DNA from 3 places in the Flaviflexus ciconiae genome. Region 3 is predicted to be linked to each of the others. Evidence: riboswitches for the same ligand, from Rfam matches in the RefSeq annotation. Region 3 holds a riboswitch; each other region holds the start of a gene.
The links. A riboswitch is a leader RNA that binds a small molecule or an ion and turns the genes downstream of it on or off. The one in region 3 is predicted to bind S-adenosylmethionine.
Positions count from the first base shown of each region.

Region 1: linked by a shared signal. The riboswitch ahead of EJ997_RS04985 (hypothetical protein) and the one ahead of EJ997_RS11705 (hypothetical protein) in region 3 are both predicted to bind S-adenosylmethionine.
Region 2: linked by a shared signal. The riboswitch ahead of EJ997_RS05250 (OsmC family protein) and the one ahead of EJ997_RS11705 (hypothetical protein) in region 3 are both predicted to bind S-adenosylmethionine.

Region 1 is NZ_CP034593.1:1,107,889-1,110,153, reverse strand. It holds gene EJ997_RS04990 (MusI family membrane protein) at 1-278, shown strand, start outside; SAM riboswitch class IV at 1,047-1,149, shown strand; gene EJ997_RS04985 (hypothetical protein) at 1,403-2,265, shown strand, end outside.
Region 2 is NZ_CP034593.1:1,162,742-1,165,006, forward strand. It holds gene EJ997_RS05245 (DUF5692 family protein) at 1-489, shown strand, start outside; gene EJ997_RS05250 (OsmC family protein) at 770-1,252, opposite strand; SAM riboswitch class I at 1,431-1,523, opposite strand; gene EJ997_RS05255 (DUF364 domain-containing protein) at 1,705-2,265, shown strand, end outside.
Region 3 is NZ_CP034593.1:2,609,215-2,611,479, forward strand. It holds gene EJ997_RS14165 (LacI family DNA-binding transcriptional regulator) at 1-353, opposite strand, end outside; SAM riboswitch class IV at 859-974, shown strand; gene EJ997_RS11705 (hypothetical protein) at 988-1,431, shown strand; gene EJ997_RS11710 (inositol monophosphatase family protein) at 1,856-2,265, opposite strand, start outside.

The DNA of each region.
Region 1 (2,265 bases), 1.3 Mb from region 3:
TCCTGGGATTTGCCGTCTGGTACTTCCCCTACATCAGCCAGTACAAGGCCCCAATAGGTTCAGCAACTAAACGTTCAGCACTCCTAGCGTTCCGCTACCTGCCGCGTACTTTCCTCGCTCTCGCACTGCTTCTCATCCAGCCAGCGATTCTCTACTTCAACCCCGACATCCTCGGCGTCCTTGTCTTCGCGAACCTACTCATCCTCCCCGCCGCCATCCTCTACCTCCACGACATCCTCCTTGCCGCACCACTGAGGGCATACGGTAGCCACGAGTAGCCCAGGGATCAGGGGCAGGTATCAGGGAAGCAGTGTGAGCAAGCTGGTGCCACCCTTACCGCAGGCTCCGCACTGGCATACGACGCAGTACCGGCTCCCGGATCGGTCTCGGCCACGGATTCGGCCCATGGCGCCCGGTTCAGCCTTGAGCATCAGCGCTGCCGTGGCTCCGCGCTTTGTCTAAGCTCCGCTTACACTCTGTCACCGGGTTCGTTCTAACGGGTGGCTACACCCTGGTACCGGGTCTGGACAAACCTCCGGCTCCATCCTGGTACGGGCCCTGCCCTGGTCTCCGGCTTGGCCAAGGCTTCCAGTTGAGTCCTGTCCGTTCACGGCCAGGCGAGCATCCTCCGGAATTTGGGTTGCTAAAGGTCCACCCATGGGACGAGATGCCATGTGTTCCAACCCAATGCGTGTCGGGTGTGACAGGCATCTCTAAAACGAACATGTATGACACAGAGAACTGGGGAGCCTTCTGGGTTCTCCGCAACTGAGTGAACATACTTGTATGCTTGAGAACCAGGAAAAGTGACCGCGACATTTGCCTGCTATTGCACCGAATAGTCATTGTCCTCAAGCTTCCCATGGTTGCATGCCGCGGCTGCTTGGTTGCGGTTTGGGGGGCGGTGTCGTCGCTCTTCAGGAAGCTACCGATCGGTAGCTGCAAATCGCTAAATTTGACCGAATAATGCCATGAGATTACCTGATCTCACGTAATGGGCAGCGGTGTCTTGACATGCGGACTAGGGACCGTGTTATTCTGGCCGTGGTCCAGAGAACCAGCGAAGAGCCCCGGCTAGCTGGTCGACAACCCCTCACGTGCGAGGGGTGCCCCGGGTGATGACCAGGCCTCAATCGGCAAGCGAAGCACCGTTCGCGGTGGGAAAGCACGAAGGAAAATAGCATGACATTCACGAATATCTACCAGACGACAGGGCAGTCCGTCCGAGTATCGGCTACGCACCGAATTCATCGAATGTATATGCGCACGCATAAGTCCATGGCCTGATCCGGCCAACGCGATCTACACCTGGGAATCTCATTATCCCTCCAGCGTCACTTACGCACCTTCACACATCAGCTCCAATTCGGAGCACTCTGCTAAACCACTTTTAGGATTTACGATGACTATCCAGCTGCCCTCATCAAACCAAACCCGTTCCAGCTACCGCGTTCCCGCCCTCTCGATCGATCTGTCTGCCCTCGGTGCAGAAGTGCTCGACACCGATACCGACTTCGGTGAGGACTTCCCGGTAGAAACCTGCAACTTCGGCCGCCTGGCTTCCATGAGCTCAGCGGCACTGACCGATGGTCTTGCAGGAATCACCCTCGGAGCCTCCTTCCTGCTGCGCTCCGATCTGCACCTGCGGGATTGCAGGCTCGATGCCATCCGCGCAGCCGTGAAGCTCACGTCCCGGATTACCGGCCCCATCTTTGCTTCCGTCACCGCCGACGAGGTCGGCAACGCCGCCCTCGACCTGGTCAAGGACACGGGCGTTGGTCTCGAGATCCACATCCCGCACGGCGAACTAGATGCCGCTCTCGATCTGGTTCGCCGTGCGCAGGATGCTGGTACTCCAGTCACGGTTGCCCTGACCGGTGATACTGCTCAGTCGATTGATCTCACTAAGCTCGGTACCGCTGTTGATACCGTTCGCCTGCGCGAACAGGATCCCCACACGGCGCGCGAGATCCGCTACTCCTTGCGCTCCGCAGCACTGGAAGCCGGGCACGACCTCCAGGTTGTCTGCGATCTCTTTATGATCGTCTCGGCATGCACGATGGATGCGGAGGAGCGCGGCAATCTTATCTCCGCCATAGGTGCCGATCGCTACGCAGAAGGCTCGGCACGTGTTCTCGGTACCGTCCACGACGTTGCCGACCACGTAGAATCCTGGCTGGCCCTTGGTGCCGGCGATGCATTCACGATCCTCCCGGGTTCCCTCCCCACCGATCTCGCGTCCACTGTCTGCGGCGTTCTTCCTCT
Region 2 (2,265 bases), 1.4 Mb from region 3:
AAGTCGAAGGACATGATCTGGCCTGACATGCTCTGGTTCTGGATCATCGCCTACGACCTGTGGAACTTCGCCTACGTCTATAACTGCGTTGGTGACCATTCGTTCTACGCCGGTGGGGCACTCCTCATCTCCTGCACTATCCCCGCATTCTTCATCAAGAAGGGCGCCTGGCTCCAACACCGGGCCAACACCCTGGCCCTCTGGATGATGTTCACTATGGCGGTGCCGACATTTGTCTCCGACTCAATGTTTGCCGTCGAAACCTCCAGGAGTCCCGTCGCCCTCTTTGTCATCTCGGCACTGGCATTGGTCGCCAACGTCGCTCTCATCATCTACCAGATCCGCACAATCCTGAAGAAGCGCCTCAACCCGCTCAAGGATGAGCTGTACACGGATCACCCCGAATACAAGGCAATCGTTGCCGCAAACACCCCGGTTGAGCCTCTGGACAGCCGAATTGCCGCCGACACGTTCGACAAGATGGCGTAACCAGAACACCTGCGGAACATACTAGGTCTCCACAGGACAAGGGAAGGCTATGTCGGACTCAGTGTCCGCCATCGGACGAGAGAATCTGCTGCGGGACCAGTCAAGCCAGTGCCAAATAAATGAATCCGTCATAGAACCCGCGGATTTACTGCGGAAAGGGCGACGCGTCTGTCAGTGTGGAGTGGCCACATACTGACAGACGCTTCGCTCATTGATCCAGGGCTAGTGAAAGAGCCCGACTTCTATGAGGTTACGAGTAGTTGATTGTCGAAGGACTGAACTACTTAGCGGTATTCTTCTCGTTCGACCATTCGATCTGTGGGGTGACCCCAGCATCCTTAATCAGGTTGTAGATGGGGCAGCGGCGCTCAGTCTCATTCACGAGGGTCCCGAACTGTTCAATATCAAGGTCAGCGGTGATCTTCACGGAACCAACAACGGTCTGGAAGTGCGGGGAAACGCCTTCCACACCTTCGAAGCCACGAAGATCCAGGGTTCCGGTGATCTCAATATCGACACCGTCGATCTCGTAGCCACGTTCGGCAGCAACGGTTTCGATGACGACAGCAATGCAACCTTCGAAAGCACCGATGAGGTACTGGAAGGGGTTCGGACCGGAGTTGTTACCGCCAAGCCCCGTGGGCTCGGAGACTCGGAAGTTGAACTCTCCAGCGGTGATATCGGTGCTTGCCTGACCGACCCAGGTTCCGGTCGTGGTGAGGGAAATGAGCTTCGGCTTGGTCTGGGTAGCGAGTGTAGTCATGATCTTTTTCCTTAAGTTCTTAGTTTTTGGGTGCGCTGACGCCCGCCCACACTTCGTGGGAGATTACGGGTACGCAAAACAGCGCCTTTTATTGATTGGCGGTGAGCAATATCGAGACTGCTCCGTTGAGCTCTGTGGCTACTGCGGCCTCACGCCGCGACGAACATTCGCATTCTGTCCTCCATCGAACCTGGCATTAGCACCCGCTCCGAATCTCGAAAGGTTGCTGCAGCGTCATAGAGCCAGGACTCTCGACTGCTCGCGATAGTGGTTCCAGATTAAGGGCGTCAACCCCTGCCGTCTACGCATTCCAAAATTTGAACAAACTGCGCAGAACAGACTTTCCGCCGTACCCAGAACAGCCGTGGACAGGTTTCTAACAACAAGAATTGCTACAGATTCCATCCACTTCCGCCGCATTTACCCCCTCGGCATTCACGTACGATTGGGCTATGAGTAATCCGTGGGCCCTGTATGACAATCTCATTGACGCGATCGATGCGTCGGCCAAGGTTTCCGACTACCAGGTCGGCAACATCTGGACCCGAGTCACAGCAGATGATGGGACAAGCGGCGTTGCGATGACAACCGATGTACGGACCCGACCATCAATCTCCACCGAGTCGCTGATTGGCCGACCGCTGAGGGAAGCCGCAATGCTGGTGCGCTCCTGGAACCTGGCGGAGGCGGGTATTGGCGTTGCCGCGATCAATGCCTGGCACAATCATCCAGGGCGCATCCCGTCCTGCGGTTATCGTTTCCCCGAGAACACCGAAGGAACCGAAGGTGCCTTCGACACCTACGCCGAACTGGTTCAGGGTAAGAAGGTCGCCACGATCGGCCACTTCCGGTTTATCGAGAACCGCTTCGAGGGAGTGGGTGAGCTTTGCATCATTGAGCGCAGACCCCGGGACAACGACTACCCGGATACGGCAAGCGAATACATTCTGCCGGAACAGGACTTCGTTTTCATCACCGGATCAACGCTCGTCAACAAGACACTCCCCCGCCTA
Region 3 (2,265 bases):
GAAACGATCACATTCAGATCGTGAGTGTTTGCTTCAACCTCAGCACCTTCGACTGTCTGAGTATCATGCGGATTCCCAATGTCGTTAAGAACAATTCCGATTGTGTGCGTAGAGGAACGTAGTGATCTCGCCCCGAAGTTTGGATGATAGTTTAGCTCCTTCATTGCCTGAAAGATCTTCGTACGATTTTCTTCCGAGACCCCGGGCTCTCCTCGGATCGCGCGAGAAGCGAGCCACTTTGATACCTGCGCTCGTTCCGCAACCGAGAGAATAGTTGGGCGAGCTCTCATTGGTGTGCCTTTCACGTAACAATTCGTAGGGGTAGGAGTGAAGTCGCGGGGCGGGCTGATCATTGATCAGAGACTTCTGTCAAAGGAGCGATGCGTTATGTTAACCGCTCTCCATTAATAGTGACAGATTCAAGTGAACGACTTGTGAACGTGATAGTGAAGCAAAAGAGGCCACTACCTTCGGGCAGAGTTGCGTTACAGGTTACGGGCATGAGGATCCGTGTGGCCATCAGCGGAATTCCATCGAACCAAGAAGGCTTCCTGCATGGGCTGGCGGGGTGGAACTAAGCGCTGATGCGATAACGTTGAAGTAGTCTGAATGAGGCCGTACAGGCGAGCACATCCACAGGCACTACGCCCTATTGGCACGCTACCGCGGCAGTGTCCCCCTCCGAAATACTGCGCGCCTTCCTGCTCCAGTCCACCGTTACAATCCTTCAACGCCTCCACGATTGAGAAGTGTTGCGATGGTCGACGACATGTACCTGCAGACGAGCAAACCAACTCATCAACGCGTAAATTGGGTTGACAGTTGTAAAGTTTGTGGACCGCTGTTAGGATCGCATCGGATCAAGAAGCTCGACGTTAAGCCTCTCAGCTTGTCGACTGGCAACCGCGTATCGCACACGGTGCTCCTGAGGGAAGATCTGCCCCCGAGCATAAGCACGGGTGGAACTAGCGATTTAAGGATATTCCCATGTTGGATGAAAATCCCCCTTCTGAGCAAGATGCTCAGCGCCGTTCGGAGAACAGCGAAGAAAAGACAGCGATGATCGTCACGTCCCCCAATGGCGCGAAGGTCGGTATCGCGCCTCTAGGTACTGGGTGCCGGAACTATTCCCCGGGCCACAGCATTCACTCCATCCACGCCCGGTTGGGTGGCCAGAGCCGGGACTGGGTGCAGGCGCGGGTCCTCATTGTCGAGGGTAACTACATTGAGTTTGTCACGGAGACAGGCACGTGGCGCCGATGGAACCACAACGCCTCGCTGCTACGAAGAATTGCCGAGGTGCCGGAACTCCTGCCTGGAGTTAAGGCGGAATGGTCCGAGCGCTATTATCTGCTCAAAGTTGAAGTGGATGGGGTGGGCTACCTGCTCTCGCTTGCCGAAAGTGATGAGAAAGCCTGCATGACCTGGTGACGACCGGAACGAAGGGCTGATCGGCAAACCTGCGCCCAGGCCCTTCGTTGGTGGAAACGTCAACTCGTAATGTAGCGGGTTTAGGGCCAGTATGCGGAACGCGAGCTATCCCAAGGGCATAGCGCTCCCGACCGTCCGCTCTGGCCCTAAACCCTCACCCATGCAGACTCTTCCTTATTGGAAGGCGGCAAAAAACCCATGACGGTTCACTGCGGCCTGTTGGTGTTGCTATTCCAAAACCAACGTGGGATCTCCCTGGCCTTCTTAGGTCCTTTATGCAGCTATCAAAGGCTGGATTACCCGGTGTTTCGAGGGATGCAACAGGGCGCCTCCGCTAGTTGCGACTACCGGTCTCCGGTGGTCATCCAGAGTGGCCCTCAAATGTATAGTTGGCGCCTACGAGATCCACCTTGAGCAAATGCAACTATCGCTGCCTGTTCTTGATCAGATCCTCACGCGCCTTAATGAGGGTGGGGAAGTCACCGCCGGGACCGTAGGCAATGTAGCCGGGGGCGAGGTGGTCGTGTCCCTGCTCCTCGGAGTAGCGAATGTCCTGGTAGGTTCCGCCGGCTTGGCGGATCACGAACATAGCGGCGGAAACATCCCAGGCGTTGACCGAGGCGCCAAAAGCTGAGTCTGTCCATCCTGCCGCTACGTGGCAGAGGCTGAGTGCTCCGGAACCGGTCCTGCGAACTGAAGAGAAGTCGGTGACCAAGGAATTGAACACTCCGAGTGCGAACTCGTCGCCATCAATTTCTAGATCTTTGGCCGTGGGGTATCCGGTGATAACTGTGGCTGCGCCCGCTGGGAGAGCGGGATTGGTTTTGAGGGTCT